DNA from 4 places in the Robertmurraya sp. FSL R5-0851 genome. Region 2 is predicted to be linked to each of the others. Evidence: riboswitches for the same ligand, from Rfam matches in the RefSeq annotation. Region 2 holds a riboswitch; each other region holds the start of a gene.
What was found. Region 2 has a riboswitch for thiamine pyrophosphate ahead of MKX65_RS10425 (thiazole synthase). Riboswitches for the same ligand answer to the same signal wherever they lie in the genome.
Positions count from the first base shown of each region.

Region 1: another riboswitch for thiamine pyrophosphate. It lies ahead of thiT (energy-coupled thiamine transporter ThiT); the one in region 2 lies ahead of MKX65_RS10425 (thiazole synthase).
Region 3: another riboswitch for thiamine pyrophosphate. It lies ahead of MKX65_RS06965 (ABC transporter substrate-binding protein); the one in region 2 lies ahead of MKX65_RS10425 (thiazole synthase).
Region 4: another riboswitch for thiamine pyrophosphate. It lies ahead of thiC (phosphomethylpyrimidine synthase ThiC); the one in region 2 lies ahead of MKX65_RS10425 (thiazole synthase).

Region 1 covers NZ_JBBOOE010000001.1:2,776,852-2,781,068, reverse strand. The annotation lists gene MKX65_RS14260 (hypothetical protein) at 120-764, opposite strand; gene MKX65_RS14255 (hypothetical protein) at 796-1,302, opposite strand; gene MKX65_RS14250 (hypothetical protein) at 1,341-1,496, opposite strand; TPP riboswitch at 1,707-1,805, shown strand; gene thiT (energy-coupled thiamine transporter ThiT) at 1,868-2,461, shown strand; gene MKX65_RS14240 (divergent polysaccharide deacetylase family protein) at 2,558-3,334, shown strand; gene MKX65_RS14235 (VanW family protein) at 3,387-4,217, opposite strand, start outside.
Region 2 covers NZ_JBBOOE010000001.1:2,064,372-2,068,588, reverse strand. The annotation lists gene thiE (thiamine phosphate synthase) at 1-616, shown strand, start outside; gene thiD (bifunctional hydroxymethylpyrimidine kinase/phosphomethylpyrimidine kinase) at 637-1,452, shown strand; TPP riboswitch at 1,458-1,554, shown strand; gene MKX65_RS10425 (thiazole synthase) at 1,656-2,426, shown strand; gene thiH (2-iminoacetate synthase ThiH) at 2,436-3,551, shown strand; gene MKX65_RS10415 (LuxE/PaaK family acyltransferase) at 3,564-4,217, shown strand, end outside.
Region 3 covers NZ_JBBOOE010000001.1:1,336,574-1,340,790, reverse strand. The annotation lists gene MKX65_RS06975 (DUF5348 domain-containing protein) at 1-149, shown strand, start outside; gene MKX65_RS06970 (peptide chain release factor 3) at 439-2,019, opposite strand; TPP riboswitch at 2,210-2,320, shown strand; gene MKX65_RS06965 (ABC transporter substrate-binding protein) at 2,423-3,418, shown strand; gene MKX65_RS06960 (thiamine-binding protein) at 3,430-3,723, shown strand; gene MKX65_RS06955 (ABC transporter permease) at 3,720-4,217, shown strand, end outside.
Region 4 covers NZ_JBBOOE010000001.1:3,641,203-3,645,419, reverse strand. The annotation lists gene MKX65_RS18785 (spore coat protein) at 1-204, shown strand, start outside; gene MKX65_RS18780 (zinc-dependent alcohol dehydrogenase) at 221-1,357, shown strand; partial or broken gene MKX65_RS27135 (transposase) at 1,602-1,802, opposite strand; tRNA gene MKX65_RS18770 (tRNA-Ala) at 2,091-2,163, opposite strand; TPP riboswitch at 2,429-2,543, shown strand; gene thiC (phosphomethylpyrimidine synthase ThiC) at 2,686-4,217, shown strand, end outside.

The sequences.
Region 1 (4,217 bases), 710 kb from region 2:
AGACTAAAAATAAATAAAATCAATGATAATAAGCCGTATAACATATTAGATATATCTAATATGTTATACGGCTTTTCTCTTAATTCTTTAACAGGGCTGACGAATCAAAGAGAACCTTTTTATAATTCAAGTTGAATCGTTGTTATTCTTTTCGTTTCATCAATCCATAAATAGACGTTTTTACACTTATGAGCTAAATATCTTATAGCTAAATTTTTTATTAATGACTCTTCAAGATTCCAGTCATATAGTTGAAGAGTAATTAGGGAATTATTAGAGGTTTCCTGCAAAAAGTTTAGAACAACATAAAAATTATCATCTTCAAACTTTTCAATAAATTGAGGATGCAATTTATAAACTTTTTGTGGCCGCCACTCATAGGATAAGTCATTATTAATTGATCCATAAAGGCTCTTAACTATTGGGTTTAACTTACACGAACGTATTTCAGCTATTGATTCTTTGTTTGGTTTAGTGAGCATTATTTCAACGGGTTTATTATGTTCTAACACAACTTTTCTGCTATTAAAATGTGCAACAATTTCTCTTAATGTTTTTTTTGTGATTTTTCTATGAGGTAGAGACAATGAAGTCATGCTGTTTTCGTCTTGGGCGCTTAATAACACAAAAAACTGAGTCAGTATAGAAAATTCCTTGACAAGTGTTTCTTCATTATCAAGTGCCCTGATTTTAAAATCAGAAATTTCTTCCGAAATATTGGACGGTATTGTTTCATTTTCTTCCAAGGCGCTTAACCATTTCAAAGGTAACAACTCCAGTCCCTATAATTTAAATTTATTTAACCTCGAAGTATGACCATCCGTTTGCCCATGCTCCATACACACCATTTTTAACAGTGGTAAATGTACCTCCAAGTCGGGCACGATATGCACCGTCAGAGAGAGTAGTAGATCCTTCATTTCTAATAGTAGAACTTGGTGTATTAATTCGATAATTGAAAGGTAAAGTTTTATGGGGCTCCCAACCTCCATTAAGGAAGCCATGGTCTTTTTGAATTTCTACAGTTACATTACTATAAGAAATTACATCACCACCAACCTGAATTGTCCAAGGGCAATATACGTTATTGCTAATAGAATAACAAGAGACTGTACCACGAGCAAAGTCTAACCCGAAAGTTGAAACCCCTCCACCAGTACCAGTTTTTTTATTAATTGGAGCATAGTCTGTAGTCGCAGTATTACCAACGGATGTTACTTCTGTCGAAGCTGCCTGGGATTGATTTGGAAATGAAGAGAATAAGAGAATCGTAAATAGAAAGAAATACAAATATTTTTTCAAAAAAAATACACTCCTATAGTTTTTTACAATAATGAGAATTATTGGTTAATAGTATTGTACTTTAAAAAAATGCTTCTACCAATAGAATCCAAATATTTTAAATATCTAACTGCCTCAACTACCGGCAATCCTTCCTCGTCTAAAAGAATGTATCTTTTTTTATTATTATCTAGTAATACCTCTTGTACCCTCATTTTCTCACCACATCCCTCTAATAAATTATACATATTAAACTATCAATAACTAGTATTGTTTATCTATTTATTATGTACAAAAATAACAGAATGAAATGACATTCTGTACTTATTAGCCTACTAATATTGTAGTATATTTAATTCCAACTAGATGCTTTTCTATTTTATTTTATATGATATAATGAGTACGAAATAATAAACTACATACGAAGAAACCACAAGGGGAGCGTTATGCTGAGAGTGAACGTTTGTTCTGACCCTTTGAACCTGTTAGATAATTCTAGCGCAGGGATGTGGACTGACTGAATTTTTCTTGCAATCATGTCTCTCTACACTCTCCTTGAGGTTTCAGAAAAAGGGGAGATTTTTTTATGGGAAACAAACGACTAATTATGATGATTGAAGCTTCTTTTTTTGCAGCTTTTGCACTAATTCTTGACCTTCTACCATCGATCAAGCTATCGCCTAATATTTCTATTTCATTTGCGATGCTACCAATTTTAATTATTGCTTTTAGATGGGGATTCCTTGCAGCAACAGCTTCTGGCTTTTTATGGGGACTGTTACAAATTGCTATGGGTGATGCTTATATTTTAACTCCGTTACAGGGTTTCATTGAGTATTTTCTTGCCTTTGCGTTTATTGGATTTGCAGGTTTCTTTATGAAAAAAATTCAGGTTGCACTAACTGAAAATAAGAAGAAAGCCCTTCAATGGATCATAGTTGCCACATTCGTCGGAAGTGCTGCACGTTATTTTTGGCATTTTATCGCAGGATTTTTATTCTGGGGAGAAAATGCACCGGATGGGATGTCGCCACTCTTATTTTCACTAGGTGTGAACGGTGGTACCATGATTGGGGCCGCCATCTATTGTTCCATTGTTTTATTCCTTTTAGTGTCAAGTTCTCCAAGATTCCTGTTACACAAAAGGATTTCCTCAGAGAACGTAAAAAAAATATCGTAATTTAACTCTCGTCCAATGTTTTGGACGAGTTTTTTGTATGGTTTTTCCTATATGTGAGAAACTATCCAAATAACTAACATTCAAATGGAGGCTTTCATGAAAAAAACTTCATTTATCATGATCCTAGTCATTTTTACAATGTTTCCTCATCATGGGTATGGCCAGGAAATGAAAAAGGCAGCTATTATCATTGATGATTTTGGTGGTGGTGTAGGAGGTGTAAAGGATTTTTTAGAAGGTGACGTACAAATAACGGCAGCTATTATGCCATTTAATGAACTTTCAAAAAAGCATGCAGAATGGGCATATGAAAATGGTTTAGAGATCATGGTACATTTGCCCATGCAGCCAAAAAAGGGAAAGGCCTCTTGGTTAGGACCAAAGCCAATCACCAATGACTTATCAAAAGAAGAAGTAAGAAAGAGAGTCATTGATGCGATCGATAGTGTTCCTCATGCTATGGGCTTAAATAATCATATGGGCTCCCTCGTCGTTGAGAATGAGGAGATTGTCCGAGTGATTGTTGAAGTGGCAAAAGAAAAACAGTTATACATTGTTGATAGTGCAACAAGTCCAAAGTCAAAATTCGAGGAAATTACTGAGGAATTGAATGTACCTTTTATTAAAAGGGATGTCTTTCTTGATGATATCTGTTCGGTAAATCAAGTGAAAAAACAAATGCTTATTCTTGCAAGGATTGCGGAGAGTAGGGGAACCGCTGTTGCGATTGGACATGTTGGTACATCGGGCAAGGTATGTTCATTAGGTGTTACTGAGTCAATGCCTGAATTTAAGCAAAAGCATATAAAGGTCGTTCCTGTATCCGAGTTGTTATCAGACTCCATTCGATCAAAGTATTTTCATCTATATTAAAAATGGCTGTCCAGTGGGAGAGATTCTCCCTTACATCGGACAGCCTTGTTTTTTATTGATACATGCTTGGTACTTGATTTTGTTCGACATTCACATCGTCTGAAGTATATAAAAGAATGGATACGGAACCACCTCTCACTTTGGAACGAATCAAGATAGGATGTTTATAATTATTCATAAAAACAAAGTCAGGACCGTACCAACTTACTGTTGCATCGCGACCTGGAGGAACATAAGGAACGCGTTTGGAATGGGAATATCGTTTTACGATTTTTAACCCTGCTCGATCCACAGCATTAAAGAGTGTAGAAGATACTTGGCAAATGCCTCCGCCGACCCCCTCGGAAAGCTCACCTCGAACAATAATAGGAGCTGGCATATATCCGCGTTCTTTTGTCCGTTGACCAACCACCTCATTAAACGAAAAAGTCTGACCTGGAAATAGGACGAAGTTATTGATCGCCTCGGACGATTTTCGTATATTGTTTGTTCTTGAGGTATTGTAGCTATTGAAATATGTGACATAATACCCGATGGCTTGTTGGCGTATTCTTGACAATAACTCACTATCTACCTCAGGATAAATCGGTTTTTTAGGGACTTTAAGCGTTTTGGCACCTTTACTATAAAAATAGGAGTGATATAGGGTATGAAAGGATCTCTTATTCAGTTGATATCCCAGCTGCTCTGGCTGTAAATTTCCATAATCATCAAGATAAGCATTTTTCGGCTCTATGTATACTTGTTGGGAAAGTTCAGCAGTTAATATATCAAGATGATGCAAGTCCATATGCGGAGTATTAGGAAGAGGAAAAACTAGTTCTTCTCGATCTACAGTCATTATGGGTTGATCATTATCAATCAATGTGAGTACATCGTGATC
Region 2 (4,217 bases):
TTTTATTATGGGCAGTCAAGACTGCTTGAATCGAACACCTGAAGAGACGTTAGCTCTAGCCATTGAAGGTGGAATTACTTGTTATCAATATCGAGAAAAAGGGATCAGCACTCTCGGAGAAATTGAGAAGTACGAACTTGGAAAAAAACTGCGAGAACTCTGCGGGACACATAAGATCCCATTTATCGTCAATGATGATCTACCACTGGCTATCGCTCTTGATGCTGATGGAGTACATGTTGGCCAGGATGATGAAAATGCAAAATATGTGAGGGAGACAATAGGTCCTAAGAAAATTCTTGGTGTATCCACACACACGGTTGAAGAGGGACTTCAGGCCGTTCTAAACGGAGCTGATTACTTAGGAATTGGGCCGATGTATCCTACCATTTCAAAAGCGGATACCGAAAAGCAACAAAGCTTAGATATCTTCACTGAATTTCGTCATGCAGGAATTTCTTTGCCTCTTGTTGCGATTGGTGGAATGAATTCTACCAACGGAGAAACCGTTATGAAATCAGGAGCTAATGGCCTCGCAATCATTTCCGATATTTGTCGAGCCAGTCATATCCAAGAGCATACCAAGCTTTTACGTAGATTAGTTGATGAATTTTAGGCAAGGAGAGGTTATTCGTTATGGTAAAAAAGGCATTAACCATCGCAGGGTCAGATAGTGGTGGAGGGGCTGGTATACAGGCTGATTTGAAGACATTTCAAGAACTTGATGTATACGGAATGTCTGTGATAACAGCCGTAACTGCACAAAACACAACAGGCGTACAAGGTGTCTATAAGGTTCCTTTGGAAGGGATTCAAGAACAACTTCAATCGATTGCTGAAGATTTGCGTCCAGATGCGATCAAAACCGGAATGTTATTTAACAGTGATACCATTGATGCGGTTTCGAGATTTATAGAATTTTATGAAATGAAACATGTCGTCGTAGATCCCGTAATGATTGCAAAAGGGGGAGCATCACTTTTACAAAACGAAGCGGTTAAAGCTTTAAAAGAAAAATTACTTCCACTTGCGACCATCGTGACACCAAATATTCCAGAAGCAGAGGTGCTTACAGGAATAAAAATTGTGACAATGGATGACCGAAAACAAGTTGCTAAATTGCTCCATATCATGGGTGCAAAAACTGTCATGATCAAAGGCGGACATGATCAGGGTAGGGAAGAAATGATTGATCTTTTATATGACGGTCAACAATTTCACACCTTTAGTTCGAATCGGATTCCCACAAAAAATACTCATGGCACAGGCTGTACCTTTTCCGCTGCCATAACCGCACAACTCGCAAAAGGGAGCTCCGTTGTTCAAGCGGTGAAAGTGGCAAAAGACTTTATTCAGGCAGCCATCGAAGAAGATTTACACATCGGATCCGGCCACGGCCCAACCAATCATTGGGCATACAAACGAAACAAAGTTAAAATCGCAATCAAATAAAATAAAAAATTAGCTAGGGGTGCCTAAAAGCTGAGAGGAATCTTTCCAACCCTTGAACCTGATTTGGTTAGAACCAACGTAGGGAAGCAATCATTTTACATGAGCTCTATTATGAGGAAAAGCTTTATGTAAGAATGTGAAGGCTTGCCAAAATTGGTAAGTCTTTTTTATATTTCCAAAATGAACCAATAGGAGGAACCACAATGACCGACTTATTAACGATTGGGAACACGCAGCTACATAACCGACTACTAACAGGAACTGGAAAATTTTATAATCACAAGCTAATGAAAGAAGCACTAACCCAATCCGGTTCACAAGTCGTCACAGTCGCTTTAAGACGAGTAGACCTGAATGCTACTGGAGAAGAAAACATCTTAGAATACATTCCTAAAGACATGATTCTACTTCCGAATACGTCGGGAGCAAGAACGGCGGACGAAGCGGTTCGAATTGCCCGACTTGCAAGAGCAGCCGGCATGGGGAACTGGATTAAAATTGAGGTCATTTCCGACCAAAAGTACTTGCTTCCTGACAATTACGAAACAGCTAAGGCAACTGATATCTTAGCGAATGAAGGGTTTATCGTTCTACCTTATATGAGCCCAGACTTAATGGCAGCAAAAGCGATGCAAAATGCTGGAGCAGCAGCAATTATGCCACTTGGTTCTCCTATCGGTTCAAATCGAGGTATTCGCACGAAGGAATTGATCCAAATTTTGATAGAAGAGATGGAGCTTCCAATCATTGTTGATGCAGGAATCGGAAAGCCATCTGAAGCAGCGGAAGCGATGGAAATGGGAGCAGCCGCTGTACTGGTAAACACAGCCATTGCTACAGCTAAGGATCCCGTTGAAATGGCCATTGCATTCGACTTAGCAGTCAAGGCTGGAAGGAAAGCTTACTCGAGTGGAGTAGGACAGACAACAACGACAGCACAAGCGTCATCTCCATTAACAGGATTTTTAGGGTAGGTGAGTGGAATGTCATTTTATGATGAGTATGTAAAAGTAAAATATTATCCATTTGACGACTTTTTTTCTACCATCACTACTCAAGACGTAAGAAGGGTTTTGCAAAAAGAGAGACTTCATACAGAAGATTTCTTGATTCTTTTATCTCCAGCTGCTGAAAATTGTCTAGAAGAAATGGCACAAAAGGCACATCAACGTACCGTACAGCATTTTGGCCGTACGATTCAATTATACGCACCACTGTATTTAACCGATTATTGTGTGAACAAATGTACGTACTGCAGCTTTAGTATTGATAATGATTTTCCACGTAGAAAATTGACCCTGGCTGAAATTGAAGAAGAATCAAAGGCACTTGTCAAAATGGGATTACGACATATTATCTTGCTAACGGGAGAATCTCGCCTCCATTCCTCGGTAGATTATTTGTGTGAAACGATTGATGTGATGAAAAAGTATTTTTCTTCTTTATCCATTGAGATACAGCCATTAGATACGGAAGAGTACCAAACGCTCGTTGCCCGTGGAATTGATGGATTAACGGTGTACCAAGAAGTGTACAACGAAGAAATCTATAAAAAGCATCACTTAAAGGGACCGAAACGCAATTATCGCTATCGACTAGATGCACCTGAAAGAGGTGCCAAAGCTGGCATGAGATCCGTCAATATCGGAGCACTACTAGGAATGGATGAGTGGCGTAAGGAGGTCTTTTTCACAGGACTTCATGCTCATTACTTACAAAGAAATTATCTCGAAACGGATATTGCTCTATCCTTTCCTCGAATACGCCCAAACCTTGGTGGTTTCCAACCAAAGGTCGATGTATCTGATAAAAATTTAGTTCAAGCAATGCTGGCATCTCGTTTATTTTTACCACGTGCAGGTATGACTCTATCAACACGAGAAAGCGCGGAACTAAGACGTCATTTACTTCCGTTAGGAGTGACCAAAATGTCTGCTGCCTCATCTACCGTTGTCGGGGGATATGCCAATAAAGAACATACTCATAGTCAATTCGAAATTTCGGACAAAAGAAGTGTGGCAGAGGTAAAGGAATCACTGAGAGAACTTGGATATCAACCTGTCGTAAAAGATTGGGAAATACTAACACATTCATCTTAAGGAGAGTACAACATGCACTACGAAGATATCAAGCAAAGGATACTCACTTTTATTGAAAATGAAGAAAGAGATTCATTTGATTCATTAGCCTTACAGGTCTTCGCCTACCAATACGAAAATAATCGTATTTACCGGAAGTTTTGTCGATCAAGAAAGGTTCACCCATCAATGGTGCAATCCTATCAGCAAATTCCTCCTGTACCTGTTGGTGCTTTTAAGGAGGCGGTCATCGCTTGTACACCGATTGAAGAAGCGGAGACGTATTTTCAAACAAGCGGAACGACCAGTGGAAAGCAAGGGAGAAATTATCACCATGACTTAGAGGTGTGGACTGCTTCGATGAAGTCACATTTTGAAGAAAATATCATGAAAGAGAAATGCCGTGTGAAAATGGCCATTCTATTTCCACATCCAAAGGAAATGCCCAATTCCTCTCTGTCACAGTATTTGTATACAGCCATTCGCGACTACGGCACGGAGGAGAGTGTTTATATCGCCAGTAACGGGACCTATGATTTCGAAAAGCTCGTCTCATTCCTTGTAGAATCTGAACGCACCAACACCCCTGTATATTTGTTAGGGGCTACGTTTTCCTTTATCCATTTTGTTGAGTACATGGAAGGCAAAAACCTTCAATTTCAACTACCAAAAGGAAGCCGGTTAATG
Region 3 (4,217 bases), 730 kb from region 2:
GATGTGGTGAATGGTTTGATCTACATCTGGGAAGTGGGAAGACTCTTTCCTGCCGCTTGGAATTGGGCAGAGACTGGTATATCCTTACGGGTCGAAATGATGTTAGGTTCTACCTTAAGAAAAATGAGACGTATCAAGTTGATTTGTAAATCATTAGGGAAGCATGTGAACTGCTTCCCTTTCATTTTTGGACAGTGAATCCGTCAGTTTTAGGACAATCAACACCGTCAAGTTCTGGACATTGGAGAACGTCATTAACATTTCATCCTAATCACCAGCTAATTTTCATTACTTATAGGTTGTACGAAATAAAGAAGAATTATCACTTGAACATGCAAGACTTTTCCTACATTTTTCGACATTAGTTTTTTTTTCCAGACCACTCTTCCTAATGAATATAAAATAAAGAAGCCCTCAATCTTGAGGACTCCCTTATACTTATTGATAATCATCCATAGGATTATAAAGTGTAATATCTGGATTTTTTTCTTGGAACCAGCGAAGGGCAAAGTCGTTTTCGAAAAGAAATACTTTCTTATCGTAGCGATCCTTTACTAAAAGACTTCGACTGCTAGAAAGATTTTCGTTAATTTCTTCATTTTCGACCCAACGGACAATTTTTGAGCCTAATCTTTCCATTAATACCTCAGCATTGTACTCGTTTCTCATTCGATGCTCAAACACTTCAAATTGAAGTTGACCTACGGCCCCTAGCAAATAATCATCTGTTCGAACCGTACGGAAGAGCTGAATGGCTCCCTCTTGTACAAGTTGCTGAATTCCTTTATGAAAAGACTTTTGCTTCATTACGTTTTTAGCTGAAACTCGAACAAAGAGTTCAGGTGTAAACTGTGGAAGCTTTTCATATTGAAAGTTGTTTTTTCCAACAGTCAATGTATCTCCAATTTGATACGTACCTGGATCGTACAAACCAATAATATCTCCACTAACCGCTTCATCAACCGTGTTTCGGTCATCCGCCATAAACTGTGTTGATTGAGAAAGCTTCATTGACTTTCCTAAGCGTGGGATATTGACTGTCATCCCTCTTTCGAATTTTCCTGAACATACACGTAAAAAGGCAATTCTATCCCTATGAGCAGGATTCATATTAGCTTGAATCTTAAAAATAAAGCCTGAGAAATCCTCTGATAATGGATCGATTTTTCCTTCTGTAGATTCCCGTGCTTGAGGTGCAGGTGCAAATTGAAGATAGGTTTCTAGAAAAGTTTGAACACCAAAGTTCGCTAGGGCGCTACCAAAGAATACAGGTGTTAGTTCCCCATTTGCTATTCTTTCACGAGAAAACTCATTCCCCGCTTCATTTAATAGCATGATTTCTTCCAACGTCTGGTCATATAAGGAGTATTGCTTTAATTTATGATCTCCTTCTATTTCTCCATCTTCATTTAACCCAACAAAACGTTCTTCCTCATCTACTCGGAATTGTTCAATTCGCTTGTAAAAACGGTCATATATACCGAGAAATTCTTTCCCCATTCCAATCGGCCAGTTCATCGGATATGATTCTATTCCCATAACCTCTTCTAGTTCAGCTAAAAGTTCTAATGGAGATTTCCCCTGACGATCAAGCTTATTAATAAAGGTAAAAATCGGAATGCCTCTCATTCGACATACTTTAAATAGCTTTAAGGTCTGCTCCTCAATCCCTTTTGCTGAATCGATTATCATGACCGCACTATCAACAGCTGTAAGAGTACGATACGTATCTTCACTGAAGTCTTGGTGACCTGGTGTATCAAGAATATTTACTCGACAGTCATTATAATCAAATTGCATCACACTCGACGTAACGGAAATACCACGTTGTTTTTCAATTTCCATCCAATCGCTCGTAGCAAACTTACCCGTTTTCTTTCCTTTAACTGTTCCCGCATCACGAATGGCTCCACCAAATAACAATAACTTCTCAGTTAATGTCGTTTTCCCAGCATCTGGGTGGGAAATGATCGCAAATGTGCGACGCGATTGTACATCATCTTTAAAATTTTTTGCCATTATAGAAATTCCTTTCTTTCCTTACACAAATTCATCCATAACTTCAATCTTATCGTGACTGTTTAAAGTTTGCAATGTGTTCTTTACAAAAGCAACAACAAACATATCATTATGTTCATTTTCCAAGAAAGTTCTTCCTTTTCAAGAAAATAATTTCTGCTATAATGAGATAGAAATGAAACTAAATAGGTAAGAATTGTAGGGGAACCGATGAAGACCGGTTGAGAGTGCATCCCATTGATGCTGACCCTTTGAACCTGATCTGGATGAAACCAGCGTAGGGAACATATTCTTTAGACAATCATATTGTTTAAACATATGCGCCCGGTTCAAAAACTGCGGCGCTTTTTGTCGTCTATGGGGCCAGGTCATGTTCCTACTTATACCATTGGAGGAGAAAGTAATGAAAAAATGGATAGCTGCAATAACAGCTTCTGTATTACTCGCAGGTTGTTCAGAAACAAATGAACAGCAAACAGAACAAGAGGAGTCAAGCGCTGACTTAAAAAAAGTGACTGTCGTTCTTGATTGGACTCCAAATACGAATCACACAGGACTATATGTTGCAAAAGAAAAGGGCTTTTTTGAAGAGGAAGGTCTTGATGTGACCATTCAGATGCCTGGAGAAGCTGGTGCTGACCAACTTGTTGCTTCTGAGAAAGCTGATTTTGGTGTAGGTTATCAAGAAGGAATTACACAGGCAAGAGTACAAGGAGTACCGCTTGTTTCTATAGCTGCGGTTATTCAACACAACACTTCTGGTTTCGCATCACCGGCATCTAAAAATATTCAATCCCCTAAAGATTTTGAGGGAAAAACATACGGTGGTTGGGGTTCACCTGTTGAAGAATCCGTCATCGACTCACTTATGAAGCAAGAACAAGCAGATGTAGAAAAGGTGAATATTGTAAACATAGGCGATGCGGACTTCTTTACCGCTGTTAAACGTGATATTGACTTTGCTTGGATATACTACGGTTGGACAGGCGTAGAAGCGGAATTACGAGGAGAAGACATTAATATGGTCTACTTAACCGATTACTCCGAAAAGTTAGACTACTATACACCTGTTTTAACCACTAGCGAAAACATGATTAACAACGATCCTGAAACAGTAAGAGCTTTTGTTAATGCCGCTTCAAAAGGCTATGAATTTGCTATCGACAATCCTTCCGATGCCGCTGACGTCTTAATCAAAGCTGCTCCAGAACTTGACGCAGAGCTTGTAAAGAAAAGTCAGGAATGGCTTGCTACCAAATATCAAGACGATGCAGACCAATGGGGTGAGCAAAGTTTAGAAGTATGGGAAAACTATGCTTCTTGGATGCTTGAGAACGGGTTGCTAGAATCAGAGTTAGATGCAGAAAAAGCCTTTACTAATGAATTTTTACCACAATAGGAGTTGTTCATATGGCAAACGCACTTGTTAGTATACAAATTATCCCTAAGACAAAAAACGGTGAAAATGTGATTCCTTACGTAGATGAAGCAATAGCCGTTATTGATGCGTCAGGAGTAAAGTATGAGGTTCATCCCTTAGAAACAACTATGGAGGGTGATCTTCAGGAACTATTTTCAGTGATTACGAAAATGAATGAAAAGATGATTGAAATGGGAAGCAGTAATGTTATTTCACAGGTGAAGATTCTTTACCAGCCAACTGGTATAACAATGGATACTCTTACGGAGAAATATCGTTCATGATACAAAAATTACAAAAAGGGTGGAGACCAACTTTTGTTCTCCTCCTTTTATTCCTTGTTTGGGAATTCACTGCAAGAATCACTGAGATTCCAACTTGGCTGCTCCCAACTCCCTCACAAATTTTTAATGAACTTATCAATGGCTGGAGCAGTGTTTCTGTACATCTTTCTTCCACCATTCGGCTTATTTTACTAGGCTTTGTTTCTGGAGTTACCGTAGGTCTGTTAACTGCCTTTATATTACATAATATTCCTTTTTTAAAAGAATCTTTATATCCGCTTCTTATATTATCGCAAAATATACCTATTATTGTACTTGCTCCACTTCTGGTTATATGGTTCGGCTTTGGCCTATTACCAAAACTAATTGTTATTACTCTGGTTTGTTTCTTTCCTATTACGATTTCAGCCATGGATGGATTTCGCCAGGTTGCTCCTGAGCTTTTTCATTATATGCAAATGGCAGGAGCAACCAAACGTCAGTTATTTTGGAAA
Region 4 (4,217 bases), 1.6 Mb from region 2:
TACAGGCAAATGGAACTATCTATTGATTTACACACCGAGATATCTGAATTGATGATAAGCAAGGGTTGGTTATATCCGAACGACGTTGGCAAGCAAGTTGAGTTGGATCTTAAATCTGCCGAAAATGCTTTAATGATTGCCGGAATGAACTTATTCCCGAATGATACGGATAGACTTGGAATGTTCGCAACGCCTAATAAATAAGGGAGGTTAGAGAAAAATGAAAGCTGTCACGTACCAGGGGAGTAAAAATGTCCAGGTTAAAGAAGTAAAAGACCCAAAAATTAAAAATGGTGATGATATCATTGTAAAAATAACAACTTCTGCTATATGCGGATCCGATTTGCATTTGATTCATCAAATGATTCCCAATATGCCCACTGATTACGTAATAGGCCATGAACCGATGGGGGTAGTCGAAGAAGTAGGACCGGAAGTAACAAAATTGAAAAAAGGGGATCGGGTAATTATTCCCTTTAATGTAAGCTGCGGGCATTGCTGGTACTGTAACCATGATATAACCAGCCAATGTGATAATTCAAACCCTCATGGTGAAATGGGTGGTTTCTTTGGATATTCAGAAACAACCGGTGGATTTGCTGGCGGACAAGCTGAATATATGCGTGTTCCATATGGAAACTTTACTCCGTTTAAAATACCGGAAAACTGCGAAGTAGAAGATGAAAAGTTAGTGTTACTTGCAGATGCAGCCTCAACAGCTTATTGGAGTGTAGACCACTCTGGTGTCAAAGCTGGTGATACTGTTATCGTTTTAGGATGTGGTCCAGTAGGTCTCCTTGCTCAAAAATTTGCTTGGTTTAAAGGTGCTGAGCGTGTTATTGCGGTCGATTACCTCCAATACCGGCTTGATCATGCGAAACGGACCAATAAAGTAGAGACTGTAAATTTTGAAGAACATGAAAACGTTGGCGAATATTTAAGAGAGATAACACAAGGTGGAGCAGATATCGTTATTGATTGTTCAGGTATGAGCGGCAAGATGACGCCTCTTGAATATCTTGCATCCGGAATGAAACTTCATGGCGGTGCAATGGGTGGGCTTGTCATTGCATCACAGGCTGTGCGAAAAGCTGGGACCATCCAAATTACTGGTGTTTATGGGGGACGTTATAATGGTTTCCCGTTAGGAGACATTTTCCAAAGAAATGTTGACATTAAAACAGGTCAGGCCCCCGTTATTCCTTATATGCCTTTTCTTTACAATCTTATATCTGAAGGAAAGGTTGATATTGGTGATGTAATTACACATGTACTCCCATTAGACCAGGCAAAGCATGGATACGAAGTTTTTGACACAAGGACCGATAATTGTATAAAAGTCATTTTAAAACCTTAAATTGATAAATCCAAGATAAAAGATTACCTTTATTTCAAAAATAAATTTGCAGAAGAATAAAACAATCATTTAAGGCGGTGATCATCCATCGTCTTTTTTGATGAATCAATAATTCTTCTAACGTATAGAGCTTGCTTATGTATCCTATTGGATTCCTGATCCCTCACCTCCCGGAAGTAATGCTTTACGCTAAAGACACTTTTGATATAGTGGTTGAAAAGCAATGGCTTGAACAATCTCCTCTAGTTACAAACATCTTACGACAATCGCATAAGGCACTCCTAACATCCATAAACAATGCATGTCTTAGTCTGCTCAAACCACTTTTGGTAATTCAATTTAAAGTACCTTTGAATGTACCAGATTCAAAGACACTTGGGTCAATACTTACAAAGGCCACCAGTTTCTTAGAGTGATTAAACCGATCAATTTCCTTGTTTTCAGATTTAGAATTTCAAGCTCAGGCCATGATGTTTTGCAAAAAATTCTGCCTCTTTAATTCTCCCATCTATGAAATACTGAATAGTTTCTCTTCCAGTTCTTGGCTTTTCATTAATATCACCAGATAAGTTTACTTTCATAAAAAAGGATAATTTCTTAAAGCTAAAGATAGGACCCAATAGAAACACGTAAGTTAACTAAAGTGTTTCTATTGTGCACATTTAGGTAAATTTTTTAACTTAAATATTCCAAGAAATAATAAAAACCCTTGCTACGCAAGGGTTTTTATATATGGAGCATAGGGGGCTCGAACCCCTGACCTCTACGCTGCCAGCGTAGCGCTCTCCCAGCTGAGCTAATGCCCCGAATATCTGAAGCGATATAAAAATATTATACTACATCATTGTATTTTTACAATACCTGAAAACGCATTTTTTTGCCTAAGCTAAATATTGTAGGAGGCATGTAATATCAGGGCTTCATAGGGCAGTTATGAATAACTCGTAACCTTTATACGATAACTTCCGAATCTTTCATAAAGTGGTTCTGAATTGTGGTCTTTTATAACTATTCAGGAAAATTTACCCTTCCATTTCCTATGGTTTCATGTATAATAAATGTGAATTGAATAGCAATAACTAGGGGAGTCCAATAGTTTGGGCTGAGAGAGAGACACGTTTAAGTTTCTTGACCCTTTGGACCTGATCTGGATCATACCAGCGTGGGGAAGTTAATAACAATCTATTAATTTAGATTACACTTCTACATATTAAGCCGGGTCCGTCTGTTTTTGGACCCGGCTTTTTTATTGTGTATTTCTTACTTCGATCCCCCGTTTTTTCTAGATCTCGTCCTTTTATTACATTATATAAAAGGAGAGATTTACTATGGCATCAACCTCATTAAACGAAAAAAGCATTTCGATCATGTCAAGTTTTTCAGGAAGTAAAAAGGTATATGTAGAAGGTTCGAGACCTGATATTCAAGTGCCTATGCGAGAGATTGCACTTAGTCCCACATCTGGAACTTTTGGTGAAGAGGAAAATCTACCTGTTCGTGTGTATGATTCAAGTGGTCCATACACCGATAGTCAATTTACAGTTGATATAACCAAAGGCCTACCTAATCTAAGACATAACTGGATACGAGAAAGAGAAGATGTAGAAGAATATGAAGGAAGAGAAATAAAGCCGGAAGACAATGGATTTAAAGATGATCATGACCCAAGAGCGAATCATAAAGTCTTTCCGGGGCTCAACCGAAAACCGTTGCGAGCGAAAAAAGGTCAGAATGTAACTCAGCTTCACTATGCAAAAAAGGGAATCATTACTCCTGAAATGGAGTTTATCGCCATTAGAGAAAATATGAAACCAGAGTTTGTTCGTGAGGAAGTGGCAAAAGGAAGAGCTATTATTCCATCGAATATCAATCATCCAGAGATGGAACCAATGATCATCGGACGCAATTTTCACGTGAAGATTAATGCGAACATCGGAAACTCAGCTGTTTCCTCTTCGATTGAGGAAGAAGTGGAAAAAATGACATGGGCTACACGCTGGGGCGCAGATACGATTATGGATTTATCAACAGGGAAAAATATTCACACTACAAGAGAATGGATCATCCGTAATTCTGCCGTTCCAGTAGGTACGGTTCCTATTTATCAAGCACTTGAAAAAGTAAATGGTATTGCAGAGGATTTAACTTGGGAAGTTTATCGTGACACATTAATTGAGCAAGCGGAGCAAGGAGTCGATTATTTCACCATTCATGCCGGGGTTCTTTTAAGGTACGTGCCTCTAACGGCGAAGCGATTAACGGGCATTGTTTCAAGAGGTGGATCGATCATGGCTCAGTGGTGCTTGTATCATCACCAGGAAAATTTCCTTTATACTCATTTCGAGGAAATCTGTGAGATTATGAAGGCATATGATGTTGCGTTCTCCCTTGGGGACGGTTTGCGTCCTGGTTCTATTGCAGATGCAAATGATGAGGCACAGTTTGCAGAACTAGAGACATTAGGAGAACTAACTCAGATTGCATGGGAACATGATGTTCAGGTAATGGTGGAGGGGCCAGGGCATGTACCGATGCATCTGATAAAAGAAAATATGGATAAACAATTAGAGGTTTGTAAGGAAGCGCCTTTTTATACATTAGGGCCTTTAACGACTGATATCGCTCCTGGGTATGACCATATCACATCGGCCATTGGTGCTGCGATGATCGGTTGGTATGGTACGGCCATGCTTTGTTATGTTACACCAAAGGAACATTTAGGCTTACCTAATAGAGATGATGTTAGGGAAGGGGTAATCACGTATAAGATTGCGGCGCATGCGGCTGATTTAGCTAAAGGACATCCAGGGGCACAAAAGAGAGATGATGCTCTATCCAAAGCAAGATTCGAATTCCGCTG